DNA from 3 places in the Streptomyces arenae genome. Region 1 is predicted to be linked to each of the others. Evidence: riboswitches for the same ligand, from Rfam matches in the RefSeq annotation. Region 1 holds a riboswitch; each other region holds the start of a gene.
What was found. A riboswitch is a leader RNA that binds a small molecule or an ion and turns the genes downstream of it on or off. The one in region 1 is predicted to bind cyclic di-AMP.
Positions count from the first base shown of each region.

Region 1 (10,209 bases):
CGGGGTCTGCATGGGCCCCAGAGTACGGCTCGCGTCCGACAACGGCGCGAGGCAGTCTGTGGAGGACGGAAGTCGGGCCGAGGCCGCGGTCCGACGACACACCCGGACGGGATCCGTGTCCCCTCCGGGCATGCTTCACGATATGGGAAACTGGTCTAGACAACCCTGAAAACCGAAGGGCAGCATCACATGGCTGAGCGCCGCGTCAACGTCGGCTGGGCCGAGGGCCTTCACGCCCGCCCCGCTTCCATCTTCGTCCGAGCCGCCACGGCCACAGGCGTCCCGGTGACGATCGCCAAGGCCGACGGCAACCCCGTCAACGCGGCCTCCATGCTGGCTGTCCTGGGCCTGGGCGCCCGGGGCGGCGAGGAGATCGTCCTCGCCTCCGACGCCGAGGGCGCGGACGCCGCCCTCGACCGCCTGGCCAAGCTGGTCGCCGAGGGCCTCGAGGAACTCCCCGAGACCGTCTGAGCACCCGCGCACCACGGCCGAGGCCGCGTCGCCCCTCCGGGGCCGGCGCGGCCTCGCCCGTTCCACGAAGCCACCGCGCGCCCTACTTCTGCGGCAACCGCGCGCACGGCTCCACAACGAGCGCGCACCTCGATATGACGAGCGTGGCGCGGCTTTACGACAAGTGCGGACGCGGCTTTACGGCGAACGCGAGCGTGACTTTACGAAGGGCGCGCGAAAGCGGAACCTCCGTGAATTCACGGCAGGCCTGAATTGGGGCAGCGGAATAACGCCCCACCGAATAGCACCTCTTTGTATACGGCTCGCGTGTTAATGCCGCAGGCCCGACATGTTTACGGGGTGTTGCGAAGTCCTCACACCGTTCGCGCGTTCGGTGGCGCCGGGAAAACGGAGCCGGTGGGCGGCCGTCGAGCGCTCGGTGTGCAGGGCCGTGACCGCCCGCGCGCGCTCACCGTCGCCGCGCGCCACCGCGTCCACGATCACGCCGTGCTCCGCCCAGGAGTCCGCCGGGCTGACCGGTGCCTCCACGGTGTACATCCAGGCGATCTTGTGCCGCAGCTGGGTGAGCGTCGAGGTCAGTGCCTGGCTGCCGGAGGCCTGGGCGAGCGTCTCGTGGAACCAGCCGCCCAGTGAGCGCAGATCGTCGCTGTTGCCCCTCCTGGCCCGCTCCTGACCCAGCCTGACCAGCCCGCGCAACACCTTGAGGTGGGCCTCGGTGCGGCGCTGGGCGGCCCGGGCGGCGCCGAGCGGCTCCAGCAGGAGGCGCATCTCCAGCAGGTCGGCGGCCTCGTGCTCGGTCGGTTCGGCGACGCACGCGCCCGCGTGCCGGCGGGTCACGACGAAGCCCTCGGCCTCCAGGGTGCGCAGCGCCTCGCGGACGGGGACGCGCGAGACGCCGTAGCGGCGGGCCAGGAGTTCCTCGGTGAGCCGGCCGCCCCGCTCGTAGACACCCGCGACGATGTCGTCCCGGATCGCCGTGCATACCGAGTGCGCCGGAATACGCATGTCCGACCTCCGCCTTAATCCCCGTGAAACGCCGCCGAGTGACGCCGGTTCCGTGACTCTATTGCAATGGGCGGGAATTTCCGAAGGCGGGTCGGAATCCATGCGTATTTTTTGGACAGCGGACGGCGCGAAAACGGCGAAAGCCCCGGCGGGCTGCCGGGGCTTCGGAGGTGTCGCCGTAAGAGCGGACGTCAGACGTTCACGCCGTGCTTGCGGAGGTAGGCGACCGGGTCGACGTCGGAGCCGTACTCCGCGGTCGTGCGGGCCTCGAAGTGGAGGTGGGGGCCGGTCGTGTTGCCGGTGGAACCGGAGAGGCCGATCTGCTGGCCGGGGGTGACCCGCTGGCCCACCGAGACGCCTATGGACGACAGGTGGCCGTACTGGGTGTACATGCCGTCGGCCATCTTGATGACGATCTGGTTGCCGTACGCCCCGCCCCAGCCGGTGGAGACGACCGTGCCGGTGCCGACCGCGTGCACGACCGTGCCACTGGCGGCGTGGAAGTCGATGCCGGTGTGGGAGCCGGAGGACCACAGGGAGCCGCCGGTCTTGTAGCCGGTGGAGACGTACGAGCCGCTGATCGGCGCGACGAAGGCGTTGAGGCGCTTGCGTTCGGCCTCCCGCGCGGCGCGTGCCTTGGCCTCGCGCTCCTTCTTGGCCCGCGCCGCGGCCTCCTCGCGGGCGGCCTGCTCGGCGGCCTTGCGTTCGGCGGCGGCCTGCTGGGCGGCGGCCTGGGCGTCGATCTGGTCGGCGACCGAGTCGCTGACCGTGATGACCGGGGTGAGGCCGGTCTGCTCGACGGAGTTCTCGGCGGCGAGCGCCGGGGCGGCGGAGACGGTGCCGATGACACCGGTGGTGGTGAGGGCCGCGATGCCGGCGGCCTGCGCGGTGGTGCGCTTCACCCGGCCGGGACGACGGTGCTTCCCGGAGGCGCACATGAACGCCATGTAGAGGCTGGTCCTTTCCTTCCCTCTCGCCTACCGGGTTAGCTGACGGGTTCGGAGCAGGAAGGTCTCCTACGGGCCCCCTCGCGAGACACGCGGGCGCCCGATTCACCCCAGGGACTGCGTGGGTCCCCGGCTCCCCTGGCTCGCGCCGGACGGGGACTCGGCGATGACTGTCCGGTGCCGCGGATGCGGCGCGGTGCCTGACGGACAGCCCGAAGGAACCTACGGGGGCGTTCTTTCAAGACTCAAACGGATCGCGGTTTTTGTAGCGCATCCCACAGGGCAGACAGGCAACCTCCGCCCCAATTCGGACATTCGAGAGCCCTGGTGGCCGACGGCCACCAGGGCTCCGTACGCGCGCGTGGAGTTACTCCGCCGCGACGACGGTCACTTCCCCGATGCCGAGGGCTTCGACGGGCTCCTTGATCTGCGCCGCGTCGCCGACGAGGACGGTCACCAGACGGTCCACCGGGAAGGCGTTCACGACCGCCGCGGTGGCCTCCACCGTGCCGGTGGCGGCCAGTTGCCGGTAGAGCGTGGCCTGGAAGTCGTCGGGCAGGTGCTGCTCGACCTGGTCGGCCAGGGTGCCCGCGACGGCCGCCGCCGTCTCGTACTTGAGCGGCGCCACACCGACGAGGTTCTGCACGGCGACGTCGCGCTCGGCGTCCGTGAGGCCCTCGGCGGCGAGGGTCCGCAGGACCGTCCACAGGTCCAGCAGGGCCGGGCCGGTGTTCGGGGTGTCCACCGAGCCGCTGATGGCCAGCATGGCCGCGCCGGTGCCGTCCGGGGCGGAACGCAGGACCTGCCCGAAGGAGCGGACGCCGTAGGTGTAGCCCTTCTCCTCGCGCAGGACGCGGTCCAGGCGGGAGGTGAGGGTGCCGCCCAGGCAGTAGGTGCCGAGCACCTGGGCGGGCCAGACCCGGTCGTGCCGGTCGGGTCCGACGCGGCCGATGAGCAGCTGCGTCTGGACGGCGCCGGGGCGGTCCACGATGACGACCCGGCCGGTGTCGTCGGCGGTCACCGGCGGGACCGGACGGGGCTGGGCGGCGGAGCCGCTCCAGGCGCCGAGGGTGTCGCCGAGCAGCGCGTCCAGGTCGATGCCGGTCAGGTCGCCGACGACCACCGCGGTGGCGGTCGCGGGGCGCACATGACGGTCGTAGAACGCCCGTACGGCGGCCGCGTCGATCTTCTCGACGGTGTCCTCGGTGCCCTGGCGCGGACGGGACATCCGCGCGGTCGCCGGGAACAGCTCCTTGTAGAGCTGCTTGGCGGCCCGGCGGCTCGGGTTGGCCAGCTCGTGCGGGATCTCGTCGAGGCGGTTGCGGACCAGCCGCTCGACCTCGCTGTCGGCGAAGGCGGGCGCCCTGAGGGCGTCGGCGAGCAGGCCGAGGCCCTTGCCGAGGCGGGAGGCCGGGACCTCCAGGCTGATGCGGACGCCGGGGTGGTCGGCGTGCGCGTCGAGGGTCGCCCCGGCCCGCTCCAGCTCGGCGGCGTAGTCCTCGGCGGAGTGCCGGTCGGTGCCCTCGGAGAAGGCGCGCGCCATGATCGTGGCGACGCCGTCCAGGCCGGCCGGTTCGGCGTCCAGGGGGGCGTCCAAAAGCACCTCCACGGCGACGACCTGCTGGCCGGGGCGGTGGCAGCGGAGCACGGTCAGGCCGTTGTCCAGGGTGGTGCGCTCGGGGGCGGGGAAGGCCCAGGGCCTGGCCTCGCCCGGCTGTGGCTGCGGGTGGAAGTCCATGCTGGCGAGCTCGGTCACTTGGCCGCCTCCTCATCGTTGTCGCCGGCTTCGACCGTGGCTTCGGCCTCCGGGTCCTCGGGTACGTCGGCGTCCTGGGCCGTCTCCGGGGACTTGGGCTCGTACACGAGCACCGCGCGGTTGTCGGGGCGCAGCCGGGCCTTGGCGACCTCCCGGACCTCCTCGGGGGTGACCTGGAGGACACGCTGGACCGCGGTCAGGGCGAGCTGGGGGTCACCGAACAGGACGGCGAACCGGCACAGTTCGTCCGCGCGGCCGGCCACCGTGCCGAGCCGGTCCAGCCACTCGCGCTCCAACTGGGCCTGGGCGCGCTCCATCTCCTCCGGCGTGGGGCCCTCCTCGGCGAACCGGGCGAGTTCCTCGTCGATGGCGGTCTCGATGACCGGTACCTCGACGTCACCGGAGGTCTTCACGTCCAGCCAGCCCAGGGAGGGCGCGCCGGCGAGCCGCAGCAGGCCGAAGCCGGCCGCGACGGCCGTACGGTCGCGGCGCACCAGACGGTTGTAGAGGCGGGAGGACTCGCCGCCACCGAGGACGGTGAGGGCCAGGTCGGCCGCGTCGGACGCGCGCGTGCCGTCCTCCGGGAGCCGGTAGGCGGCCATCAGCGCCCGCGCGGGGACCTCCTCCTCGACGACCTCGCGCAGCTGTTCGCCCATGATCTCGGGCAGCGAGCCGTCGCGCGGGGTGGGCTTGCCGTCGTGGGCCGGGATGGAGCCGAAGTACTTCTCGATCCAGGCGAGCGTCTGCCGCGGGTCGATGTCACCGACGACCGACAGGACGGCGTTGTTGGGCGCGTAGTAGGTGCGGAAGAACGCGCGCGCGTCCTCCAGGGTGGCCGCGTCCAGGTCGGCCATCGAGCCGATGGGCGTGTGGTGGTAGGGGTGGCCCTCCGGGTAGGCGAGCGCGGTCAGCTTCTCGAACGCCGTGCCGTAGGGCACGTTGTCGTAGCGCTGGCGGCGCTCGTTCTTGACGACGTCGCGCTGGTTCTCCATCGACTCGTCGTCCAGGGCGGCGAGCAGCGAGCCCATGCGGTCGGCCTCCAGCCAGAGGGCGAGCTCCAGCTGGTGGGCGGGCATGGTCTCGAAGTAGTTGGTCCGCTCGAAGCTCGTGGTGCCGTTGAGCGAGCCGCCGGCGCCCTGCACCAGCTCGAAGTGGCCGTTGCCCGTCACCTGGGCCGAGCCCTGGAACATCAAGTGCTCGAAAAGGTGAGCCAGGCCGGTACGGCCCTTGACTTCGTGCCGGGAACCGACGTCGTACCAGAGGCAGACCGCCGCGACCGGGGTCAGGTGGTCCTCGGAGAGCACCACGCGCAGACCGTTGGCCAAGCGGTGCTCGGTCGCTGTCAGGCCTCCGGAGCCTGTCTCGGCCGTGGTCGTGTGACCCATGGGCATGTACGTCCCTTCGCTCGCGGAAGCGGTCTCGAACCGCGGTTTTTCTGCCGGTCCTGCCACTGTATGCAAGCGTGCGGGGACCCGGCGAAGTTCCCGCACGACGTACGCCCACAGCGGATCGCGTAGCCTGCGTCAGACCCGCTCTCGAACGCCACCGGGCGGCGGAGCGGGCCGCGGAGACCGGGTCCTGACCCGGGTTGTCAGTACGGCGGTCCACAATGGTCCGCGTCAGATCCCGTTCACGCATGAGCAAGGAGCCGGCAGCGATGGCCCGCCGCAGCACGAAGACCCCGCCGCCCGACGACTCGTTCGAGGAGAGGATCCTCGACATCGACGTCGTGGACGAGATGCGCGGCTCCTACCTCGAGTACGCGTACTCGGTCATCTACTCGCGCGCCCTGCCGGACGCCCGGGACGGGCTCAAGCCGGTGCACCGCCGGATCGTCTACCAGATGAACGAGATGGGGCTGCGCCCCGAGCGCGGCTACGTGAAGTGCGCGCGCGTGGTCGGCGAGGTGATGGGCAAGCTGCACCCGCACGGCGACTCGTCGATCTACGACGCGCTGGTGCGGATGGCCCAGCCGTTCTCGATGCGTGTCCCGCTGGTCGACGGCCACGGCAACTTCGGCTCCCTGGGCAACGACGACCCGCCGGCCGCCATGCGGTACACCGAGTGCCGGATGGCCGCGGCGACCAGCCTGATGACCGAGTCGATCGACGAGGACACGGTCGACTTCGCGCCCAACTACGACGGCCAGGAGCAGGAGCCGGTGGCGCTGCCCGCCGCGTTCCCGAACCTGCTGGTGAACGGATCCTCGGGCATCGCCGTCGGCATGGCCACCAACATGCCGCCGCACAACCTCGGCGAGGTGATCGCCGCCGCCCGGCACCTGATCCGCTACCCGAACGCGGACCTGGACACGCTGATGAAGCACGTCCCGGGCCCCGATCTGCCCACCGGCGGCCGGATCGTCGGCCTGGAGGGCGTCCGGGACGCGTACGAGACGGGCCGTGGCACCTTCAAGATCCGGGCCACGGTGGCGGTGGAGACGGTGACGGCCCGCCGCAAGGGCCTGGTCATCACCGAACTGCCCTTCGCGGTCGGTCCCGAGAAGGTCATCGGCAAGATCAAGGACCTGGTCAACGCCAAGAAGCTGCAGGGCATCGCCGACGTCAAGGACCTCACCGACCGCGAGCACGGGCTGCGCCTGGTCGTCGAGATCAAGAACGGCTTCGTGCCGGAGGCGGTCCTGGAGCAGCTCTACAAGCTGACGCCGATGGAGGAGTCCTTCGGCATCAACAACGTGGCCCTGGTGGACGGCCAGCCGCTCACGCTGGGCCTCAAGGAACTGCTCGAGGTCTACCTGGACCACCGCTTCGACGTGGTCCGCCGCCGCAGCGAGTTCCGCCGCACCAAGCGCCGCGACCGTCTGCACCTGGTCGAGGGCCTGCTCACCGCCCTGGTGGACATCGACGAGGTCATCCGGCTGATCCGCTCCAGCGAGAACAGCGCGCAGGCGAAGGAGCGCCTGATGGAGCGCTTCTCGCTGTCGGAGATCCAGACCCAGTACATCCTGGACACGCCGCTGCGGCGCCTCACCAAGTACGACCGTATCGAGCTGGAGGCGGAGAAGGAGAAGCTCACCGCGGAGATCGCCGAGCTGACCCGGATCCTGGACTCGGACGCGGAGCTGCGCAAGCTGGTCTCGGCCGAACTGGCCGCGGTGGCGAAGAAGTTCGGCACCGAGCGGCGCACGGTCCTGCTGGAGGCCTCGGGCGCCCCGGCGGCCGTGGTGCCGCTCCAGGTGGCCGACGACCCGTGCCGGGTGCTGCTGTCCTCGACGGGTCTGCTGGCGCGCACGATGAACGGCGAGCCCTTCCCGGCCGACGCCGACGGCAAGCGGGCCAAGCACGACGTGATCGTCTCGGCGGTCCCGGCGACCGCGCGCGGCGAGATCGGCGCGGTGACCTCGACGGGCCGTCTGCTCCGGATCAACGTGGTCGACCTGCCGCAGCTCCCGGAGACGGCGGCCGCGCCCACCCTCGCGGGCGGCGCTCCCCTGTCGGAGTTCCTCTCCCTGGAGGACGGCGAGAGCGTGGTCTGCCTGACCACGCTGGACGAGTCCTCGCCCGGTCTGGCCCTCGGCACCGCGCAGGGTGTCGTCAAGCGGGTGGTGCCCGACTACCCGTCCAACAAGGGCGAGTTGGAGGTCATCACCCTCAGGGAGGGCGACCGGATCGTCGGCGCGGTGGAACTGCGGACCGGCGAGGAGGACCTGGTCTTCATCACGGACGACGCGCAGCTCCTGCGCTACCAGGCCTCCCAGGTGCGCCCGCAGGGCCGTCCGGCGGGCGGCATGGCGGGCATCAAGCTCGCCGAGGGCGCGAAGGTCATCTCCTTCACCGCGGTGGACCCGGCGGCCGACGCGGTGGTCTTCACGGTGGCCGGCTCGCGTGGCACTCTCGACGACTCGGTGCAGACGACGGCCAAGCTGACCCCGTTCGACCAGTACCCGCGCAAGGGCCGGGCCACCGGCGGGGTGCGCTGCCAGCGTTTCCTGAAGGGCGAGGACTGCCTGTCCTTCGGCTGGGCGGGTCCGGTGCCGGCGAAGGCGGCCCAGAAGAACGGCACCCCGGCCGACCTCCCGGAGGCCGACCCCCGCCGCGACGGCTCCGGTGTCTCCCTGGCGAAGACGGTGTGGGTGGTGGCCGGCCCGGTCTAGGTCCGGTCCGGGTCCAGTCCAGGTCCGGTCTACGCCTCGTCCGGGCCTTCGGAGAGGCCCTGTACGTAGCGCAGGACGCCCCACATGCCGTGCTCGTCGGCGTGCGGGGCGTCGTTCGTGCACGCCTCCAGCTCCTTGCGGAGCGCGGCCGCGTCGATGCCGGCACCGATCAGCACGAGCTGCGTGAGCCGTGCCCCGCCGGGCTCCCGGGCCTCCGGATAGAACCGCAGGAAGCGCCCGACGGCGTGCACGGCGTACCGGTTCCCTGGGTCGTACGGCCCGAAGTCGACGTACCCCTTGATCCGGTAAAGCCCCTCGGGCCGGCTGTCGAGGAAGGCCATGAGCCGGCGGGGGTCCAGCGGCAGCCCGGAGACGAAGGACAGACTCTCGTAGGAGCTGTGCAGGTGCCCCACGTGCCCGCTGCCGTCTCCGTCCCCGTGCCGGTGCCGGTTCCCGTCGCCGTGCTCGTTCTCGTGCTCGTGCTCGTGCAGATCGTCGAAGGACAGCTGGCCGATGCGGTCTTCGACGGGCCGGCAGTCGAACAGGAACTCCGGGTCGATCCGGCCATAGGTGGCCGGTACGACGGCGGCGGCCGCGTCGGTGAGCGACCGCACGAGCCCCAGGACGCGCTCGCCGTTCTGCTCGGCCCGGTCGAGCTTGTTCACGACGACGAGGTCCGCGAGGGCGAGGTGCCGGTCGATCTCGGGGTGCTTGGCGCGCGTGTCGTCGAACTCGGCGGCGTCCACGACCTCGACGAGGCCGCCGTAGACGATCCCGGGGTGCTCGCTGGCGAGCAGCATCCGGACGAGTTCCTGGGGTTCGGCGAGTCCGCTGGCCTCGATGACGACGACGTCGATCCCGGTGGCCGGGTTGGCGAGCCGCTCCAGGTACAGGTCCAGTTCACTGGCGTCGACGGCGCAGCACAGGCAGCCGTTGCCGAGCGAGACGGTCGAGTCCCCGAGGGCACCGGCCACCGCCATCGCGTCGATCTCGATGGCCCCGAAGTCGTTGACGATCGCTCCGATCCGGCTGCCTCCGCTGCGGTGCAGCAGGTGGTTCAGGAGCGTGGTCTTCCCGGAGCCCAGGAATCCGGCGAGGACCACGACCGGGATCTGCGGGGAAGGGTGGTGCTGCTCCAAGGGGCGGCCTCTCTGACGCGGTGACGGTGGCGGGCCGGTCCAGGATAGGAAACGGCCGGGGCCGGGATCCGCGCCCCCGCCACAGCCGCCGCCGGCGGTCGACGGCGTGCCCTACACGGTGACCTCGACGGTCACCTCCGGCTCGGGCCCCACGTACCGCGCCACCGGCCGGATGATCTTCGAGTCGGCCGCCTGCTCCAGGATGTTCGCGCTCCAGCCGATCACCCGCCCGGCCGCGAACGTCGGCGTGAACATCTCCCGGGGCAGGCCGCACAGTTCCATGACGACGCCCGCGTAGAACTCGACGTTGGTGTGGAGTTCACGGCCAGGCTTCAGCTCGGCGAGGATGCGTTCCACCTGGCGCTCGACCTCGACGGCGAACTCGACCCGGGGGCCGCCGAAGCCCTGGGCGATCTCGCGCAGCATGCGGGAACGCGGGTCCTCCGTGCGGTAGACCGCGTGCCCGAAGCCCATCACGCGGTCACCGGCGCGTACCCGGTCGCGGATCCACGGGTCGATCCGGTCCGGCGTCCCGATCGCGTCCAGGGTGTCCAGTGCCCGGCTGGGCGCGCCCCCGTGCAGCGGCCCGGACAGCGCACCGACCGCTCCCACGAGGCAGGCCGCGACATCCGCGCCGGTCGACGCGATGACACGTGCGGTGAAGGTTGACGCATTGAATCCGTGGTCAATGGTTGAGATCAAGTACTGCTCGACCGCACGGGCCCTTCGGGGATCCGGTTCCGAGCCCGTCAACATGTACAAGTAGTTGGCCGCGTA
Region 1 is NZ_JAKQYH010000047.1:91,199-101,407, forward strand. It holds gene MB828_RS20920 (bifunctional GNAT family N-acetyltransferase/acetate--CoA ligase family protein) at 1-12, opposite strand, end outside; gene MB828_RS20925 (HPr family phosphocarrier protein) at 190-471, shown strand; gene MB828_RS20930 (GntR family transcriptional regulator) at 781-1,476, opposite strand; gene MB828_RS20935 (M23 family metallopeptidase) at 1,668-2,423, opposite strand; cyclic di-AMP (ydaO/yuaA leader) riboswitch at 2,436-2,599, opposite strand; gene MB828_RS20940 (M16 family metallopeptidase) at 2,791-4,179, opposite strand; gene MB828_RS20945 (M16 family metallopeptidase) at 4,176-5,570, opposite strand; gene MB828_RS20950 (DNA gyrase/topoisomerase IV subunit A) at 5,837-8,293, shown strand; gene MB828_RS20955 (CobW family GTP-binding protein) at 8,323-9,432, opposite strand; gene MB828_RS20960 (citrate synthase/methylcitrate synthase) at 9,544-10,209, opposite strand, start outside.

Region 2 (10,209 bases), on a different contig from region 1:
CGAGGTCCGGCCGGCGGGCGGTGCCGCCATAGACCCGCTGCCGTGGCTGCGCAGCCACGGACTTGATCCCACCTGATCGCCCGACGAGCCCCCGCCGACGGCGGGGGCTCCCGCGTCTACAGCTTCTCCACCGGCGCGTACCGCAGCAGCAGGCGCTTCGGCTTGGTGTCGCCGAAGTCGATCGTCGCCTCCGCGTTCCCGCCCGTGCCCTTCACCGCGACGACCGTGCCGAGGCCGAACTGGTCGTGGGTGACGCGGTCGCCGACGGCCAGCGAGACCACCGGCTTCTCCGCGGTCCGCCGGGTGGCGAAGCCCGAGGCACCCGACGCCGAGGAACGCGAGCGGGTCGAGGAGAGCGAGGCGGCCACGCCCGACGCGGGTCCGGACGACACCGGTGCCATCGCCCCGGTCCGCTTCCACTCCAGGAAGGCGCCCGGGATCTCCTCCAGGAAGCGGGACGGCGGGTTGTACGACGGCTGACCCCAGGCGCTGCGCATCGACGACCGGGTGAGGTACAGCCGCTCCCGCGCGCGCGTGATGCCGACGTACGCGAGGCGCCGTTCCTCCTCCAGTTCCTTGGTCTGGCCGAGGGCGCGCATGTGCGGGAAGACGCCGTCCTCCATGCCGGTCAGGAAGACCACCGGGAACTCGAGGCCCTTGGCGGTGTGCAGGGTCATCAGGGTGATGACGCCGTCGCCGTTCTCGTCGTCGTCGGGGATCTGGTCGGAGTCGGCGACCAGGGCGACGCGCTCCAGGAAGTCGGCGAGGCCGCCCGCCGCCTCGCCTTCCTCGGACTCCTGCTCGAACTCCAGGGCCACGGAGGCGAGTTCCTGGAGGTTCTCGATACGGGTCTCGTCCTGCGGGTCCGTCGAGTTCTGCAACTCGGCCAGGTACCCGGTGCGTTCGTAGATCGCCTCCAGGACCGTGGCCGGTCCGGCACCGGACTCCACGACCGTACGGAGTTCCTCCATCAGCGTGTTGAACCGCTTGACCGCGTTCGTCGACCGCGCGGCCATGCCGTACGCCTCGTCGACGCGCCTGAGCGCCTGCGGGAAGCTGATCTTCTCGCGCTGGGCGAGGGCGTCGATCATCGCCTCCGCGCGGTCGCCGATACCGCGCTTGGGCACGTTCAGGATCCGGCGCAGCGGGACGGAGTCCTCCGGGTTGGCCAGCACCCGCAGATAGGCGAGGACGTCCCGGACCTCCTTGCGCTCGTAGAAGCGGACGCCGCCGACGACCTTGTAGGGCAGGCCGACGCGGATGAAGATCTCCTCGAAGACCCGGGACTGCGCGTTGGTGCGGTAGAAGACGGCGACATCGCCCGCCTTGGCCTCGCCCGCGTCCGTCAGACGGTCTATCTCCTCGGCGACGAACTGGGCCTCGTCGTGCTCGGTGTCGGCGACGTAGCCGGTGATCTGCGCGCCCGCGCCCGCGTTGGTCCACAGGTTCTTGGGGCGGCGGGACTCGTTGCGCTCGATGACCGCGTTGGCGGCGGAGAGGATCGTCTGCGTGGAGCGGTAGTTCTGCTCCAGCAGGATCGTCGTCGCGTTCGGGTAGTCCTCCTCGAACTGGAGGATGTTGCGGATCGTCGCGCCCCGGAAGGCGTAGATCGACTGGTCGGCGTCACCGACGACGCACAGCTCGGCGGGGGGCAGGTCGTGCTCGCCGGGCGGGGTGTCCTCATCGTGCGTACCGGTCCCGACCAGCTCGCGCACCAGCGCGTACTGGGCGTGGTTGGTGTCCTGGTACTCGTCGACCAGGACGTGCCGGAAGCGGCGGCGGTAGTGCTCGGCGACGTCCGGGAAGGCACGCAGCAGGTTGACCGTCGTCATGATCAGGTCGTCGAAGTCGAGGGCGTTCGCCTCGCGCAGCCGCGACTGGTACATGGCGTAGGCCTGGGCGAGGGTCTTCTCGAAGCCGTCACTCGCGCGGGCGGCGAAGTCCTCCTCGTCGACCAGTTCGTTCTTCAGGTTGCTGACCTGGGCGCTGAAGGACTTCGGCGGGTACCGCTTGGGGTCGAGGTCCAGGTCGCGGCAGACCAGGGCCATCAGGCGCTTGGAGTCGGCCGCGTCGTAGATCGAGAAGGAGGAGGTGAAGCCGAGCTTCTTGCTCTCCCTGCGGAGGATCCGCACGCACGCGCTGTGGAAGGTCATCACCCACATCGCGTTCGCGCGCGGGCCGACGAGCTGCTCGACGCGCTCCTTCATCTCGCCCGCGGCCTTGTTCGTGAAGGTGATCGCGAGGATCTGGCCCGGGTGTACCCCGCGCTCGCCCAGCAGGTGGGCGATGCGGTGGGTGAGCACCCGCGTCTTGCCGGAACCGGCGCCGGCCACGATGAGCAGCGGGGAACCGGCGTGCACCACGGCCGCCCGCTGGTTCTCGTTCAGCCCCTCCAGGAGCGCGGCCGCGTCCAGGGCCGGGCGGGCGGCGCCGTCGCGGTAGTAGGCGTCCCGGTCCGGGGGCACGTCGAACCGCCCGCCGAACAGGTCGTCCGGAACCGGCTCCGGTCCGTGCTCGTCCTCGGGCGGCGGCGGGGGTTCCTCCTCGTGGCCGCGCGGGGGCTGGAGGCTCGCCAGGAAGCTGTCGTCAAAGAGGCTGCTCATCGCTCTCCGAGTCTAGGGCGCGCCACCGACAACCGGTCCCCGCCCCGGAAACTCGCCCCCGCCACCGACGGAATCCACCCCGTCACGTTGGGTGATTCCGGGCAAGATGCCGTACGCCGCGACAAACCGGGCGCATGACTGGAGACGCAACGCTCAGGTCACGAAAATGTATCGGGCATATCGCACATCAACCTTCACACGGAGCACACGAGTTGGCTAGCGTGCCGGGCAGGCCGCACGACCTCACCGGCGAACGTCGCCGGGCCGCGCGGCCTCCGCCGAGTCCGGGGCGCCGCCGCGCATCCGGAGCCGGGGACCCACACCGACCTTGGGGTGAATCGGTCCCGCTGCCCCTCCGGGGGACGCACCGTAGGGCAACCCTTCCGACCCACCCGCCCGAACCCGACAGCTAACTCGGTAGGCGGAGCACTGGAAGGAGTCGCCTCCGTTGGCGTCGCACCGGAAGTCCCGCCCCTCCGCAACGCGCGTAGCAGGCATACGCACCCCCGCCCTGGCCACCGCCGCCCTCACCTCCGTGGCCCTGCTCTCCCAGACGGCCAACGCGGCGCCCTCCGAGGACGGCAGGCCGAGCCTGGAGGAGGTGGAGAAGAAGGTCGACGACCTCTACCGGCAGGCGGAGTCGGCGACCGAGAAGTACGACGCGGCCAAGGAGAAGACCGGCAAGCAGCGCCAGCGCGTCGACTCCATGCTCGACGACGTGGCCAGGCGCACGGACCGGCTGAACAAGGCGCGCGAGGAACTGGGGTCGTTCGCCGCCGCGCAGTACCGGACCGGGACCGAGGTCCCCCAGACGGCGACCTTCCTGCTCGCGAACGACCCGCAGGACTACTTCGACCAGTCGCAGCTGATGAACCGGCTGACCTCGCGCCAGAAGGACGCGGTCGACGACTACGTCACCCAGCAGTCGGCGACCATGAGGAAGCGGCAGGAGGCCGCCCGGAACCTCGAGTCGCTGACCGAGACACAGGACGACCTGAAGACCGCCAAGGCGACCGTCCAGACGAAACTGGCCTCCGCGCGGCAGCTGCTGTCGAAGCTGACGGCCGAGGAGAAGGCGCGGCTCGCGCAGATCGAGAAGAAGAAGCAGGAGGAGGCGGCCCGCAAGGCGGCGGAACTCGCGAAGCAGCAGGCGGCGGCCGCAGCCGAGCAGGACACCTCGTCGACGTCCTCGAGCGGCTCCACGTCCTCGTCGTCGTCATCGTCGTCCTCGTCGTCATCGTCGTCGTCCTCCTCCGGCTCCGCGTACGCCACGAAGGCCGCCAAGGCGATCGCCTTCGCCCGTGCGCAGATCGGCAAGCCGTACGTCTGGGGTGCGACCGGTCCCGGCTCCTACGACTGCTCCGGCCTCTCCCAGGCCGCCTGGAAGGCCGCGGGTGTCTCCCTGCCGCGCACCACCTACGACCAGGTGAACGCCGGCACGACCGTCTCCCTCGCCGACGCCCAGCCCGGCGACCTGGTCTTCTTCTACGACGACGTCAGCCACGTCGGCATCTACATCGGGAACGGCATGATGATCCACGCCCCCAAGCCCGGCGCGTACGTCCGGGAGGAGTCGATCTACTACGGCGGCGAGTCGATCATCCACAGCGTGGTGCGACCGGCCTGAACCACCCCCCTCCCACTGCCCGCGCGTATTTCGCGGGTCCCGCGCGCGTGGCCCGCTCGCACGGCGGTTGGTGCTCCTTAGCATCGGCACCATGTCCGGCATCTCACCCGTCCGCGCCTGGTGGGCGCAGCGCCCGCCGGCGGCCGGGGCCGCCGTGCTGGCCACCGGCATCGTCTCGGTGGGGCTGCGTCAGGCGGGGGCGGAGACCCTGTCCCGGATCGCGCTGGTGCTGGCCTGCGTGGCCTGGGTGGGGCTGGCCGCGAACTTCGTCCTGCGGCTGACCCTGGACCGTCCGCGGTGGCTGACGGAGGCGCGGACACCGGGCGCGCTCACCGCGGTGGCCGCCACGACCGTGCTGGGGACGCGGTTCTCGCTGCTCGGCCGGCAGCCCCTCGCCGAGGCACTGCTGGCGCTGGCGGCAGTGCTGTGGCCGCCGTTGCTCGTCCTCGTCGTACGGCACTGGAGGGGCCGCATGCCCGGTGCCGTGTTCCTGGGCTGTGTGGCCACCGAGGGGCTCGCCGTGCTCGGCGCGACGCTGGCGGCGGCCCTGAGCACGGCGTGGCTCGCACACTTGGCGCTGGTGCTGTTCTGGCTGGGGCTGGCCCTGTACGGCCTCGCGGTGCCCCATTTCGTGTGGCGGCAGGTCGTAGAGGGGCCCGGCGACCAGTGGGTGGCCGGCGGCGCGCTCGCGATCTCCGCGCTGGCCGGGGCGAAGCTGCTGGCCGCCGACAGCGCGCGGCTGTACCTGTGGAACGACGACGACCGTGGCGTCCTGCGCACGGTCTCGGTCGCGCTGCTGATCCTGGACCTGGCCTGGTACGTCGTGCTGCTGGCCGCGGAGGTGGTCAGGCCCCGGCCGCGCTACGACGTGCGGCGCTGGGCGACGGTGTTCCCGATGGGGATGACGGCGGCGGCGACGCTGTCGGTCGCGGCCGTCTGCCTGCCGTGGCTGGACGGGCTGGGCCGGGTGCTGGTGTGGGTCGCGGTGGCGGCGTGGCTCGCGGTGGCCGCCGGGGCGGTGCTGACGACCCGCGCCGCCCTCGGGAAGGCGTCCTGAGCGGGATGGCCGGCGAGGATCACGTCCACAGCACGGCGATGAAGACGTTCACCATGGTCAGCGCGCCCACCAGCGCGAAGGCCCCCTTCTCCACCTTCTCGTCGTCACGTTTCACGTAGACGAGCCCGAGGATCACGATCAGCAGGGCGAGTTTCACGCCGATCTTGATGGTGTTGACGTGATGGCCGTCGGCCTCGTTGAGGCCGACCAGGACCACGCCGGTGGCGAGCATGGTGAACGCGCCGTGCAGCATCCCGGGGACGAACCGGGCCGTGCCCTGGCCCATCGCCTTCATCTGGGTGAGGAAGCCGCCGAGGAGCGCGGCGATGCCGATGATGTGCAGGCCGACGAAGAGATGGATGAGTACGTCCATGGCCCGGAGCCTAATCAGGGCCAGCGAGAGCGCCGGGCACCGGCCCCTCCCTTCCGCGCGGCCGGACGCGTGGCCCCGAGGCGCCGCATATATGCACCCCATAGCACCCCCCGCACTCCGCCCGCCCCGGAACCGGCGCTTCGGTCATCCCGGCCCGCGAAGCCGACGGCTCCGGACCGGAACCCCGGCCACATACCGTCCGGTAACGATCCGGTCACGTCAATTCCGTGCATCGCGTTACCAGGACGACACAGTCGGGCCTAGCGTCCTCCCCCAGGTGACCGACTCCCCACCGCCGCCCGGGCCAGGGGCGGCAGTCGGACACCACCGCCGAAAGAGTCCGGCGGCGGCCCGCTCCCCCTGTGCCGGCCGCCGCCGGACGCGCAATCCGCGCTCCCGCGGCCGTACGCGCGCTCCCCCTGGCGTTCGGACGGACGACCGGCGGTCGTACGAAAGGACGTGAACAGCCCAGGTGGCAGCGCACCGCAAGCCCCGGCAGAGCCCGCTCGGCGGTCATACGGCCCGCACGGCCGTCACCCTCGCCCTGGCGGGCGCGGCCACCGCGGCGGGCTTCGACGGGGTCGGACACGCCGAGCCGCAACTGACGCCCGCGCAGGTCAAGGCCAAGGTGGACCGGCTGTACCAGGAGGCCGAGACGGCCACCCAGAAGTACGACGGCGCGAAGGACAAGGCCGGTGCGGCCCAGCGACGGCTGACGTCTCTGCAGGACGAGGCCGCCCGCCAGGAGGTGGAACTCAACTCCGCGCGGGACGCGCTCGGTGCGACGGCCGCCGCGCAGTACCGCGACGGTGGTATCGACCCGGCCTGGCAGCTGGCGCTGTCCAGCGATCCCGACCGGTACCTGGACGACGCCGCGTTGGCCGAACGGGTCGGCGACCGGCAGGCCGTCGCGGTGTCGCGGGTGCGCGGACAACTGCGGGAGATCGAGCAGCTGCACGACGCGGCGCACGGCGAGCTGACGTCGCTGCGGTCCCGGCTGGCCGAGCTGAAGCGGCAGAAGGCCACGATCAACGGCAAGCTCGACGAGGCCCGGCGGCTGCTGGACCGGCTGTCGCCGGAGCAGCGGACGGCGGCCACGGCGGACGGCACCGGCACTGACGTCGGCTCCGGCTTCGGCTCCGGCGGGACCGGCCGTGCCTCCCGCTCGGCCTCGGACGGCCGCGACACCCTCACCCCGGGCAGTGTCGCCGCCCCCGACTCCCGTGCCGCGGCCGCCGTCGCCTATGCCTACTCGAAACTCGGCAGCCCTTACGTGTGGGGCGCGACGGGCCCGGACGCCTTCGACTGCTCGGGCCTCGCCCAGGCCGCCTACCGCTCCGCCGGAGTCTCCATCCCCCGCACCACCTACGCGCAGATCAACGCCGGCCGCCGCGTCTCCCGCTCCGAACTCGAGCCGGGCGACCTGGTGTTCTTCTACTCGGGCATCAGCCACGTCGGCATCTACATCGGCAACGGCCAGATGATCCACGCGCCCAACCCGTCGGCCCCGGTGCGGATCGCCCCCGTCGACGAGATGCCCTTCGCGGGGGCCACGCGGGTCGTCTGAGCAACCCACGGGGCGGCCCACGCGACGGTCCGCGCCGGTGGTTCAGACCAGGCGGCGCGCCGTCGCCCAGCGGGTCAGCTCGTGCCGGTTGGACAGCTGCAACTTCCGCAGTACCGCCGAGACATGGGACTCGACCGTCTTCACGGAGATGAACAGCTGCTTGGCGATCTCCTTGTAGGCATAGCCGCGGGCGATGAGGCGCAGGACCTCGCGCTCGCGCTGGGTGAGGCGGTCGAGGTCCTCGTCGACCGGTGGGGCGTCGGTGGAGGCGAAGGCGTCCAGCACGAACCCGGCGAGCCGTGGGGAGAAGACGGCGTCGCCCTCCTGGACCCGGAAGATCGAGTCGACCAGGTCGGTGCCGGTGATCGTCTTGGTGACGTAGCCTCGGGCCCCGCCCCGGATCACCCCGATCACGTCCTCCGCGGCGTCGGACACGGACAGCGCGAGGAAGCGCACCGGCTGCTCGGCGTCCGCCGCCAACGGGGCGCACCGGCGCAGCACCTCGACCCCGCCGCCGCCCGGCAGGTGCACGTCGAGGAGGACCACCTCGGGTCGTGTCGCGGTGATCACCGAGACCGCCTGGTCGACGTCGGCGGCCTCCCCGACCACCTCGACACCGGTCTGCTCGGTCTGGCCGATCTCCGCCTGGACACCCGTACGGAACATCCGGTGGTCGTCGACGAGCACCACCCGCACCCGGCGCCCGGACTTCTCCGTGCCTTCCGCCGGGCCGTTCGCCTCGGTCGCGTCGCTCATGACGTGTTCTCCGCCCTCTCCATCTCCAGCTCGACCTCCGTGCCGCCGCCCGGTACGGACCGCAGACGTGCCGTGCCCCCGTGGCGCTCCATCCGGCCGATGATCGATTCTCTGACACCCATGCGGTCGGCGGGTATCGAGTCGGGATCGAACCCCGGACCGCGGTCGCGGACGGACACGAAGACCGTTCTGCCCTCGACCTCGGCGTAGACCTGGACGGCACCGCCCTCGCCACCGTACTTGGCGGCGTTGACCATCGCCTCGCGCGCGGCCTGCATCTGCGCGCCGGTCCGTTCGTCGAGCGGGCAGTCCCCGACCACCACGACCTCGATGGGTACGCCGTGCTTGTCCTCGACCTCGGCGGCGCTGCGCCGGACCGCGTCGGCGAGGGTGGCGGGTTCGTCGGCCTCGTCCTTGCCGGTGCCCTCGGGCTTGTACAGCCAGGTGCGCAGGTCGCGTTCCTGGGCGCGGGCGAGACGGCGCACCTCGCCGGCGTTCTCCGCGTTGCGCTGGATCAGGGTGAGCGTGTGCAGCACGGAGTCGTGGACGTGGGCGGCGACCTCGGCACGCTCCTGGGCGCGGATGCGCATCAGCCGTTCCTCGGAGAGGTCCTGGGTCATCCGCACCAGATACGGGCCGGCGAGCAGCGTGATGCCGACGACCACGGCGAGCGCGGCCTGGAGCACCGCGCCGATGTGCGCGGCGGAGCCCTGCATGACGAAGACGCCCGTGACACCGGCGGTGACGAGCAGGACGCCGAAGCCCGCCCGCAGCAGGCTGAGCGTCCGCCGCCTGCTGCCGACCTCGACCCAGCGGGCCCGGCGGGCGTTGTCCGCCTGGCGCCAGACCAGGGCGACACCGGCGGCGACCAGGACCGCGGGCAGGAGATAGGCCTTGGCGCCGCCGGTCAGGTTGATGCTGCCCACGAACACCAGGGACACGACGACCATGAGGAGCAGGGCGACGATCTGGCCCCGGTCCGGTTTGCGGGCGACGAGTCTGCGGCGGCCGTCCGCCGAGGTCTCGGTGGCGACCAGGGACGGCGGCTTCTGACCGCCGACCCCGCCGACGCCGAGGGGCACGAAGAACCAGAACGCGGCGTACAGCAGCGCGCCGAGGCCGTTGGCCATGAACAGGCCGACGAAGACGAGCCGGACCCAGACGACGGGCAGCCCGAGGTGCCCGGCGAGGCCCCGCGCCACTCCGCCGAGCCAGCGGCCGTCGCTGCTGCGGTAGAGCTTGCGCGGCGGCCGCGGGTCGTCGAGGGGCACTGCTGCGGCTTCCGGCATGCCACCGATGTTCACACGCCCGCGGTCGCGGAGCATCAGGGTCGACCCCGGATCCTCCCCTGATCTCCGGATCTCCTCGCGGCTGTCTTCGGAACTCCTCGCAGTTGTCTTCGGATCTCTTCGCAGCGGTCTTCGGATCTCCTCGCGGCTGAAGTCGGATCACCCATCAGCCGATCTTCGGATTTCTTTACGGCTGATCTTCGGATTTTCCTGCGGGCTCATCTTCGAATTGCCTCGCGGCGGCGCCCGTCTCCCACGGCGGCTCCGGGTCCTTCGAACGCTTCCCGGTCCGGTCTCGGGGCGGATTTCAGGGTTCTGCCAGGGTCGTCCCGACTGCCGTCGGGGCGGCGCGGCCGTCACCATTGACTCATGACAGATCACGAGCACGCCGCGACGGGTCCGGGACCCGGCCCCGGCCCGCGGCCCGCCTCGGGCACCGGGCCGTCGGATGCCGCGCCCGCCGCGACGGAGGCGACCGCGCCGGGGGCCGCCTCCGGTGCGCCCGCGGAACCGGCCGGGGAGGACTTCCCCCCGTTCCGGCGGGACCGCCGGCACAAGATGATCGCGGGCGTGTGCGCGGGGCTCGGGCGCCACACGGACCTGGACCCGGTGATCTTCCGTATCACCCTGGCCGTGCTGGCCGCGACCGGCGGCATCGGCCTCCTCTTCTACGGCTTCGCCTGGCTCTTCGTGCCGTACGAGGACGACGAGGAGAACGAGGTCCGCAAGCTGCTGACCGGCCGGGTCGACGGGCAGGCCCTGGCGGCCGTGCTGTTCGCCCTGGTCGGCTGCGGAGTGCTGCTGACGATGATCAAGAACGGCGGGGTGCTGGCCTTCGCGGTCGTGCTGTCCGTTCTGCTGGCGGGCGCCGGGTACTGGTCGCGGCGGCGCGGTGCCCCCGACCCGGACCCGCTGTCCGCCCAGGCGGTGGCCGACG
Region 2 is NZ_JAKQYH010000048.1:18,914-29,122, forward strand. It holds gene MB828_RS21325 (M23 family metallopeptidase) at 1-76, shown strand, start outside; gene pcrA (DNA helicase PcrA) at 117-2,603, opposite strand; cyclic di-AMP (ydaO/yuaA leader) riboswitch at 2,887-3,044, shown strand; gene MB828_RS21335 (NlpC/P60 family protein) at 3,052-4,230, shown strand; gene MB828_RS21340 (tellurite resistance/C4-dicarboxylate transporter family protein) at 4,322-5,287, shown strand; gene MB828_RS21345 (hypothetical protein) at 5,307-5,660, opposite strand; gene MB828_RS21350 (NlpC/P60 family protein) at 6,133-7,227, shown strand; gene MB828_RS21355 (LuxR C-terminal-related transcriptional regulator) at 7,270-7,983, opposite strand; gene MB828_RS21360 (ATP-binding protein) at 7,980-9,272, opposite strand; gene MB828_RS21365 (PspC domain-containing protein) at 9,642-10,209, shown strand, end outside.
Region 2: linked by a shared signal. The riboswitch ahead of MB828_RS21335 (NlpC/P60 family protein) and the one ahead of MB828_RS20935 (M23 family metallopeptidase) in region 1 are both predicted to bind cyclic di-AMP.

Region 3 (10,209 bases), on a different contig from region 1:
CCCCATCTCCGTGCCCCGTGTCCGTGCCCAACATCTGTGTCCGACCTTCGTGTCGGGGTCCGCAGCCGGGAGGGTCTTTGACAGCGTCAGGGCGGCGTCCCGCGCGGTCCTCGCGGAACAAGGCGCGGAACACGGCGCGGAACACGGCGGGGACCGCGGTCTTCCTCGTGCTGATGGTCGACTCCGTCGTCACCGGGCTGTTCGTCCCGTTGTCCCTGCTGTACCTGTCGGCGAGTTCGGACGCCTCGCTGGTCCGGGTCGGGACCCTGCTGAGCCTGGCCGGCCTGCTCTCGCTGCCGCTGCCGCTGTGGATCGGCCCCCTCGTCGACCGGCACGGGCCCCGGCCGACCGTGCTGGCCGCGCAGTTGCTCCAGGCGGCCGGTTTCCTCGGATACCTCGTGGTCCGCGACGACGTCGGGATCCTCGTGGCCGCGACCATCGCCTCACTGGGGCAACGGGCCTTCTGGTCCTCGGCGTTCACCCTGGTCAGCAATGTGTCCGACGGCGACCCCGGCGGGCACTCCCGCGAGCGGTGGTTCGGCATCGCCGGCTCGTTGCGTGCGGCGGGCTACGGCGTCGGCGCCGTCGCCGCGGGCGTCGCCCTGTCGGTGAAGTCCGGTCCGGTGTACCGCGGGGCGATCGGCACGTGTGCCGTGCTGCTGCTGATGGCCGCCCTGCTGCTGGTGCGTGGGGTGCCGCGGAGCGCGACGCTGCCGGCCCTCACGGGCCACGCCGAGCCGGGTGCCCCGGCCGCGCGCGGCCGCGGATACCGGGAGCTGTGGGCCGACCGCCCCTACCTGGGGCTGGTGGCGCTGAACACGGCGTTCGCGCTGTGCAACGTCATGCTCAGCATCGCCTTCCCGCCGTTCGTCGAACGCCGGCTGCCCGAGGTGACCTGGGCGGTCGGACCGCTGCTGGCGATGAACACGGTGGTCCAGGCGGTGCTGCAGACGACGGTGGTCCGGCTGATCCGGCCGCTGCCCCGGCACCGGTCACTGTGCCTGGCCGGGGTGCTCTGGGCCGCGTGGGCGGGCCTGACGGCGGGTCCGCTGTGGCTGCCCCGGGGCCTGTGGGTCCCCTGCCTGACGGTGGCCGTGCTCTGCTACTCGGCGGCTCAGCTCGTGCACTCGCCCGTGTCCAACGCCCTGTCCGCCGACGCCGCGCCCGCCGGGATCCGCGGCCGCTACATCGCCGTCTTCCAGTACTCCTTCGCCGTCGCAACGGTCGTGGCCCCGCTGCTGTTCTCACTGCTGCTCGACGTGTCGGGCGTCGCCCCCTGGGTCACCCTCGCCGCACTGGCCCTGGTGACGGTCCCGGGCGCCCTGGCCCTGGCCCCGCGCCTGCCCCCGTCCGCGCTCATGACAGCCGGAGCCGACGGGCCGTCGAACCCCGCGGCGTCCCCCCACCGCAGGACGGAACGACGCTGACCCGGGCGCTCAGCCCACCCGCACCGCGGTGGGTTCCGGGTACGAGCACCGGTGCGGTCCGCGGCCGGGCCGGGGCCGGTGTCCTCCCAACCGGCGGGCGACGATTGGGGCATTCGTGGTGTCCGGGGGTGAGTGCCGCCCTACACTCACGGCTGCGGATCGTTGCAGGGGGTTATGGGGGAACACAATGCGTGCCACGATCACCGGTCCCGATCACGAGGACGGGCATCTGATCGTCAGCGAACTCCACGACTGGCTCGTCGGGGACGCCGAGTTGCGCCGGTCGGCGCGGATACACCGGGTCACTCGCGAGTCGGCCGGGACGATGGGGGCGCTGGACGTCATCGAGGTGGTGCTCGGCCAGGGCATCGCCGCCGCCAACCTGGCGCTGGCGTACGCGTCCTGGCGCTCGACCCGCCCGGTGCCGCCCCGTGTGCGTGTGACCCTGCCGGGCGGGACGCTGACCTTGACGGACGACAGCCCGGAGGCGTTGGAGCGGATCCTGGCGGCTCTCCGGGAACCGCCACCGGGAGCGCCCGCCGGAACCACGGGTGCGCGGGACGCCGACAGCGCCCGGGCGGAGGCGGGCGGCGATGGCGCAGCCTGAGCCCTCGGCCTCCCGGGCGGTCATCGTCGGCGTCCAGGGCTACCAGCACCTGGACCCGCTTCCCGCCGTCGCCAACAACGTCCGGCGCATGGCGGAACTCCTGCGCGACCCGGACCTGTGGGGGCTGCCGGAAGAGAACTGCACGGTCCTGCTGGACCCGACGTCCGACCGCGAGGTCCTCGAAGCGGTGCACGAGGCGGCCTCGCAGGCACAGGACGGGTTCCTGCTGTACTTCGCGGGACACGGACTGCCCGAGCAGCCCGACGGACTCCAACTGGCACTGCCGGACACCAGCAGCGAGCACCTGTTCCGGGCCCTGTCGTACGACCGGGTCCGGTCGGTCATCCTCCGGTACTGCACGGCGCTGCACAAAGTGGTCATCCTCGACACCTGCTTCAGCGGGCGGGCCCTCAAGGGCGTGATGGGTCCGGACGTGGGCGTCGCCGACTTCGCCGAGGTGGACGGCACGTTCCTGATGACCTCCTCGGCGGAGAACCGGACCTCGATGGCACCGGTCGGCGCCGAGTTCACGCTGTTCACCGGGGAACTCGTCAGGGTGCTTGACCAGGGGCATCCCGATACCGGCGACCTCCTGGACATGGACACGATCTACCGCTCGGTGGACCGCGCCCTGCGGGCGGGCGGCGGTCCCGTTCCGCAGCAGCGCGCCCGTAACGCGGGTGCCCGCATCACCTTCGTCCGCAACCGGGCCCACCTCGGCGAGCGCCGCGGCCCCCGGATCCCGGCGCCGCGCGACACCGTCGTACCGGCCGGCTACGAGGCACTGCTGGACGAGACCGTGCCGGGGCTGATCGAGCGGCTGGCGGGGCTGACGAAGTCGGGGCGCGGTGCCGAGGCGGACGCCGTTCTCACCGCCGTGGCCACCCGCTGGCCCGAGCAGGAGGCGGCCGCGCTCCTCGGCGAGCTGCGCTCGGCCGGACTCGGCCGGGAGACGAAGCTCGCGTGCGAGGCAGTCGCCGCGCGGCCCGCCGCGCAGGTCACGGAGTGCCTGCACGTCCTCGAACAGATCGGTGAAGGCCACGTGGCCGACATGATGTTCGAGGCGCTGGCGCGCACCGGTCCCACGGCGGTCGCGGCGGCCGCCCGCAGCCTGCGCGACCTGGGCCTGACGGTCACGGAGCGACTGGTGCGGCCCGCCCTCGCCATGGGCGGTCCCGACGGCTCGGCCGACCTGGTGGTCGCCCTCCACCAGCAGGGACTCGGCGACGAGGCCATGGCCGGCCTGCGCATGCTGGTGGCCCGCGAACCCGACCCGGAGTACGTGCGCGTCGCCGATGCCCTGCTGGAACGGGACTCGGCCGAGTCCGCGTACGCGCTGTACCTGGCGCTGCCCGCGGCGCTCGCCGCCTCCCGGTCGAGGGAGGAGACCGCCCGGCTGCTGCTCTCCATGAAGGAGCAGGGTGCACAGCCGCAGGCGGAGGAGCTCCTCCGCGCCCTGCTCGCCGCCGAGCCGGAGGAGCGGGTCGGCTGGGCACTCGCCCTGCACACGGTGGGCCTCGCCTGGGGCGACGAAGCGGCCCGCGACCTGCTGCGCCGGGCCTCCGCCGAGAAAGTGCTGCGGATCATGGAGAAGATCCGCAGGACCCGCCCCGACGCCCTCGTCACGGTGGTGCGGTGGGCGACCTCGGGCCCCCGCGGGGCCGCCGACACCGTGGCCTTCATGACGGCGCTGCGCCGGTTCGGCCGGCCCCTGGACGCCATGCGGCTGCTCACCGACGTGGCCGACTCCGGACCCGAGCAGGCCGCCGCCCTCATCGCGGCCCTGCGCGACCTCGGGCACGAGGCGGTGGACAGACTCCTGGAACGCGCTGCCGGCCGCCCCGCCGCACAGCGCGTCGTCCTGGTCACGGCGATGCGTGCGCACGGTGCCCGGGACGACGCCGACCGGATGCTCGCCGACCTCCTGAACAGCGCGGACGAGGAACTGCTCGGGGCGCTGCCCGCCCTCGCCGCCGAAGTCGACGTCGAGACGCTCCACGCGCACATCGCGGGCTCCGCCGGAGGCGAGGACGTGGCGCCCGTTGTCCGGCGCTACTTGCGCGACGAACGGTTCGCGGACGTGGACCGCCTCCTCGACCTGCTCGCCGAGCGTTCCGAACCGCTCCTGGAGGAGATCCTCGCGGAACTCCCCGTCCTCTGTTCGCCCGACGAGTGCCGGCACCTCGCGGCCTCGATGACCCGCCTCGGCCTCCGGGCGGTCGTGCGTGTCACCGCGTGGGCGGCCACGGAGCCGGGGGCGAGCGACAGCGACGGGAGCCCGCTGAGCGGCGTCGTCGCCGAGGGCCTGATCCGGCTGCCGCGCTCCGTGCTGCTGCCCTTGATCGCGGAACTCCGGCGCCTCTATCCGGAGGACGGCGGCCGCGCAGCCGTGTGGGCGCTGGGTGAAGCACTGGCCGGGCGGGACGACGCGCCCCGGGCGCTCCTGGAACTCTGGCAGAGCGAACGTCCTGTCGCCTGGCTCCCGCTTGACCTCCGGACCCTGATGGAAGTCGCCCCGGCGGACCGGGTGGTGGCGGTCTACCGGGTCATGGCGGAGTCCGGGGTGCCCCAGGACGAGTCGGTGCTCGCCGGGCTCGGCCTGCGGGCCGATCTGCCGGCCGTGCTCACCAGGCTGCGCAGGGCGGGGCTGCCGCGGGGGGACGCGGTGCGGGTGCTGCGCTCGTCGGCGCGGCGCCATACCGAGGTGCACGATCCGGCGGTCGCGCGCGTTCTCGAGGAAGGACTGGCGAGACCCTTCGACGCCGCGGACGTGGACCGGGCCAGGAGGGTGCTGTGGCAGGCGGCTCGGGCCCTCCAGCCGTACCAGCTGGCGGAGTTGCTCGGCGCCCTGTACCTCCAGGAGAAGGAGGCCGATGTCGCCTGGGTCGTCACCTCGGCCGTGGAGCGTGTCCCGCTGGAGGACTGGCTGCCCGATGTGCTCGCCGAGCTGGGCGGCGCGCGTCTCGACGAGGTGGCCCGCTTGTTGATCCAGGCGGTGGTCCGCCGCTCGAAGGCCTGGGAGGTGCGGGGCACGGCGGCCATCCTGCGCGAGGACGGCATGGACGAGTACGCGGACCAGCTGGACGACGCGAGCCGGGGTAAGCGGATGACGCGTTGGCTGCGCATGTGACCCTCGCCGGCCCGGGCGCCGCGATCCCCGGCGGACCGGTCAGCCCGCGTTGAGTTCCGTCAGTTCGGCCAGCGGGAGCGTGTGCTGGGTGTGCAGGACCTTGGCGCGCAGGTAGCGGACGTTGTGGGCGGTGCTGAAGACGCCGGTCGGGACGCGGTCGCGGACCGTGATGCCCAGGCCGCGCAACTGCTCGGCCTTGTCGGGGTTGTTGGAGAGCAGATCCAGCTCGTCGTGGCCGAGGGCCTGGAGCATCTGGGCGGCGGCGGTGTAGTCGCGGGCGTCCTCGGGCAGCCCGAGGGCGGCGTTCGCCTCGTAGGTGTCGAGGCCCTGGTCCTGGAGGGCGTACGCGTCGAGCTTGTTGTAGAGGCCGATGCCGCGGCCCTCCTGGCGCAGGTAGAGCAGGATGCCGCCGCGGTCGGCGATGCGCTCGACGGCCTCGCGCAGCTGGGGTCCGCAGTCGCAGCGGGCCGAGCCGAAGACGTCCCCGGTCAGGCACTCGGAGTGCAGGCGGACCAGCGGGAGGGTACCGGGGGCCGGGTCGCCGAGGATGACGGCGACGTGCTCCTGGCCGTCGGTCAGACCGTGGAAGGTGACGAGTTCGGAGTTGACGCTGTAACCGTCGGCGAAGCGCAGCGGGACCCGGACGCGGGCGCGCTGGGTGGCGGCGGGGAAGTCGGTCATCGGGGTCTCCTGTGTCCGGGTGCGGGACTGCTGTCCCGGTGTGGGACGTCGTGCCTGCTTCAGATTTGAAACAGATCCACGGCTGGAACCATACCCCGTGTTTTAAATTTGAAGCAACAGGTTTACGTGAGGTCGGAGAAATGCGTGAGGTCGGAGAAACCGGGGTTCACGAACCGGAACAGGGTGACGACCGCCGTCGCCACGGCACCTCGTCCGCCGTCGGCCGCGGGGTCGACGCGTCGCCCTCCAGCGCCCGCGCGATCACGGAGCTGATCTCCTCCAACTGCCCCACCTGGTCCTCGGAGAGCCGGTCGAACACCGCCGCCCGTACCGTCTCCACATGGCCCGGCGCGGTGCGCTCCAGCACCGCCATGCCCTCGTCCGTCAGGATCGCGAAGCTGCTCCGCTTGTCCCACTGGCAGTCCTCGCGCCGGATCAGCCCGTCCTTCTCCAGCCGGGTGACGGCGTACGTCAGCCGGCTCCGGGTGATCTTCGCCCTCGCCGCGAGGTCGGTCATCCGCAGCTTGCGCTCGGGTTCCTCGGAGAGGTTGGCCAGGATGCCGTAGTAGAGATGCGGCATGCCGGCGTCCTGCTGGAGCTGGCGGTCGATCGCGTCCTCCAGGAGGTTCGTCGCCGCCATGAACGCGCGCCAGGCGCGCTGCTCCTTCGGGGTGAGCCAGCGAGTCGTCATAAGGCCAGTGTAGGTTTGTTTCAAACTTTAACCAAGCTTCCGGTTCACACCCCGCCCGCCGCCGGAAGTGTTCACACCCCGCCCGCCGCCGAGAGTGAGCGCGTCCGATGCCGTACCCCCACGTCCTGCTGTCCGCCGCCGTCTCCCTCGACGGCTACCTCGACGACACCGGTCCCGAGCGGTTGCTGCTCTCCTCCCCGGCCGACTTCGACCGCGTCGACGAGGTGCGGTCCACCGCCGACGCGGTCCTGGTCGGCGCCGGCACGATCCGCGCGGACAACCCCCGCCTCCTGGTGTACTCCGAGGAGCGCCGCGCCGCCCGGCTCGCCGCCGGCCGGCCCGAGTACCCGCTCAAGGTCACGGTCACCGCGACCGGCGACCTCGACCCGGACGCGCGGTTCTGGCACACGGGCGGCGAGAAGATCCTCTACACGACGGATGCGGGCGCCGAGCGGGCGCTGGCGCTGGGCATCGCCGCCGACGTCGTCCCGCTGGGCCCCGACCTCGACTGGCCCGCGCTGCTGACCCACCTCCACGAGGTGCGGGGCGTGGACCGCCTGATGGTGGAGGGTGGTGGCACCGTGCACACCCAGCTGCTCCAGCAGGGCCTCGCCGACGAGCTCCAGCTGGTCCTCGCCCCTGTCCTGGTCGGCGACCCGAAGGCGCCGCGTCTGTTCGGCCCCGGCGGCTACCAGGGCGGCCGCCTGCGCCTGCTGGAGACCCGCCGGATCGAGGACGTCGTCCTGGCCCGCTACGAGCCCACCGCGCCCGGCGTGGGCGGCTCGGCGTCCGCCGCCGACCGGCACTGGCTGCGGCTCGCCTGCGAGCTGGCGGCCGAGTGCCCGCCCTCGCGGACCGCGTTCAGCGTCGGCGCGGTGGTGGTCGCCGCCGATGGCACGGAGCTGGCCCGCGGCCACTCCCGGGAGGCCGGTGACCCGGCGGCCCACGCGGAGGAGGCGGCGCTGGCCAAGATCTCCCCGGCCGACCCCCGGCTGTCCACGGCCACGGTCTACACCAGCCTGGAACCCTGCACCCACCGCGCCTCCCGCCCGCACCCGTGCGCCGAGCTGATCCTCGCGGCGGGGGTACGCCGGGTGGTCACGGCCTGGCGCGAACCCGACACGTTCGTACGGGCGGCCGACGGGACGGGGATGCTGCGGGAGCAGGGGGTGGCGGTGCTGGTGCTGGGGCAGTACGAGGCCCTGGCCAAGGCGCCCAACGCCCACCTGGAGACGCCTCCCGCCTAGCGCTCGGCCACCGGCCGCGGCCCCCTCCCGTAACTGATGTGACTCGCACTCTTCCGATGACGTATGCTGGTGTCACCGACGCGGGGTGGAGCAGCTCGGTAGCTCGCTGGGCTCATAACCCAGAGGTCGCAGGTTCAAATCCTGTCCCCGCTACTGAAACCCAGGGCCGGAATCCGATGATGGATTCCGGCCCTGGGTCTTTTTGTACGCGCCCTCAGGCGTCGTCAGGCGTCGTCACGCAGGGTGCGCGGACGACGCCCCTCCGCATCACATCTGAGTCACCATCAAAACGCGTGTGACACCTGATCCGATCGGAGAGTGCGGTCGACTCGACCGTTTTCGACCGGTCATGGCAGGTAAGTCCATGCTGTGGAAGCTTAATGATCAAGGCGAATGGCTTGGAATCTGACAGCCGGGTCTATTAACGTTCGATAACGCAGCGCGGTCGTCCCAGCCGTCACCCGAGTCGGCTCCGTGCGCACGCGCCGAATCCCGTCAAGGGAACCGGGGAACCACCACCTTGGGGTGAATCGCACGGCTGCCGCCGAGTACGAATCGGCCGGTATACGCGCGTAGGAGACCTTCCCGCTCCGAACCCGTCAGCTAACCCGGTAGGCGGCGGAAGGAAAGGAGTGCGCCCGCGTGGCGTCCAACCCGTCTGCCCCCACAGCCCCGTTCGCACCCGGCCGGCGTCAGCCCGACACCTTCGGCTACGGCAGCTACCGCAGCGACGAGGGCCCCTGGGAGGAGTGGAACCCCACCGAGGAGTCCCTCGCCCCCGAACGAGGCCGGCACCGGGTCGCCAAGCAGCGCGGCGGCGGGCTCGCCCGCAGCTCCACGGTCCTCGGCGTCGGCGTGATCGCCGCCGTCGGCGCGGGCGGCATGGCCAGCGCCAACACCGGCCACCGGCCGGTCTCCATCTCCCTGCCGGACCTGCCGTCCGTCGGCTCCCTGCTCGGTGAGGACGGCGGCCACCAGGCCACGCAGACCGCGCTCAGCAGCGTCACCACGACGACCGCCACCGACGCGGACGACTCCTCCGCCGACGCGGGCGAGGCGCTGCGCAGCCGGATCATCGCCCAGGCCGAGCGGCAGCAGAGCCAGCTCGACAGCAAGGCCAGTGCCAAGGCCGTGGCCGCCGCCGACAAGGCGGTCGCCACCGCGGAGGCCAAGGCAGAACAGGCCGCCGCCGCCAAGGCGAGCGACGCCAAGGACAAGGCCGTCGCCGCGGCCAAGCAGAAGGCCGAGCAGGCCCGGCTCGCCGCGCTGGCCAAGCAGTACACGCTGCCGGTCGTGTCGTACACGATCACCGGCACGTTCGGTCAGGCCGGGTCCATGTGGTCCTCCGGCTACCACACCGGCCTCGACTTCGCCGCGCCCACCGGCACCATCATCAAGGCCGTCCACGGCGGCACGATCACCGAGGCGGGCTGGGCCGGTTCCTACGGCTACCGCACGATCCTCACCCTGGACGACGGCACCGAGCTGTGGTTCTGCCACCAGTCCTCGATCGGCGTCAAGGTCGGCCAGAAGGTCGCCACCGGTGATGTCATCGGCCGTGTCGGCGCCACCGGCAACGTCACCGGCCCGCACCTCCACCTGGAGGTCCACCCCGGCGGCCAGGCCACCGGCATCGACCCCATGACCTGGCTCCGCGGCAAGGGCCTCAACCCCTGACGGAACCTCCACCTGTCCCCGGCGGCCCGACGGCACCCCCCGATGTCGAGGCCGCCGGTCAGGTGTCTCCGGCGCGCCTCGGGCCCGCGCCCGGACCTCCGCTTTTACGAGAACTTCGTATCGCGTGGGATGGCCGGCCTGCCTGGGCGCGTTGGAATGGAGCATGACTGCTTCTTCCGCTTCCCCCGTTCTCCGTAAGCTCGGCGCCTCCGACCTGGAGGTCTTCCCGCTCGCCCTCGGTGGCAACGTCTTCGGCTGGACCGCCGACGAGGCCACCTCCTTCGCCGTCCTCGACGCGTACGCGGCCGCGGGCGGCAACTTCGTCGACACCGCCGACTCCTACTCGGCGTGGATCGAGGGCAACCAGGGCGGCGAGTCCGAGACGATCATCGGCAGGTGGGTCAAGGCCCGCGGCAACCGCGACGACGTCGTGATCGCCACGAAGGTCAGCCAGCACCCCGAGTACCAGGGGCTGTCCGCCGCCAACATCAAGGCCGCCGCCGACGCGTCCCTGCGCCGCCTCGGCACCGACCACATCGACCTCTACTACACGCACTTCGACAAGCCCGAGGTGCCGGTCGAGGAGATCATCGGAGCGCTGGACGAGCTGGTGCGGGCGGGCAAGGTACGGCACATCGCCGCGTCCAACATCAGCGCCGAGCGGCTCCAGGAGTCCCTCGACTTCTCCGACCGCGAGGGCCTGGCCCGGTACGTCGCCCTCCAGCCCCACTACAACCTGGTCTCCCGGG
Region 3 is NZ_JAKQYH010000018.1:21,934-32,142, reverse strand. It holds gene MB828_RS09320 (MFS transporter) at 78-1,427, shown strand; gene MB828_RS09315 (effector-associated constant component EACC1) at 1,615-2,034, shown strand; gene MB828_RS09310 (caspase family protein) at 2,021-5,164, shown strand; gene MB828_RS09305 (GTP cyclohydrolase II) at 5,204-5,845, opposite strand; gene MB828_RS09300 (MarR family winged helix-turn-helix transcriptional regulator) at 6,012-6,536, opposite strand; gene MB828_RS09295 (dihydrofolate reductase family protein) at 6,644-7,783, shown strand; tRNA gene MB828_RS09290 (tRNA-Met) at 7,863-7,936, shown strand; cyclic di-AMP (ydaO/yuaA leader) riboswitch at 8,257-8,416, shown strand; gene MB828_RS09285 (M23 family metallopeptidase) at 8,426-9,460, shown strand; gene MB828_RS09280 (aldo/keto reductase) at 9,624-10,209, shown strand, end outside.
Region 3: linked by a shared signal. The riboswitch ahead of MB828_RS09285 (M23 family metallopeptidase) and the one ahead of MB828_RS20935 (M23 family metallopeptidase) in region 1 are both predicted to bind cyclic di-AMP.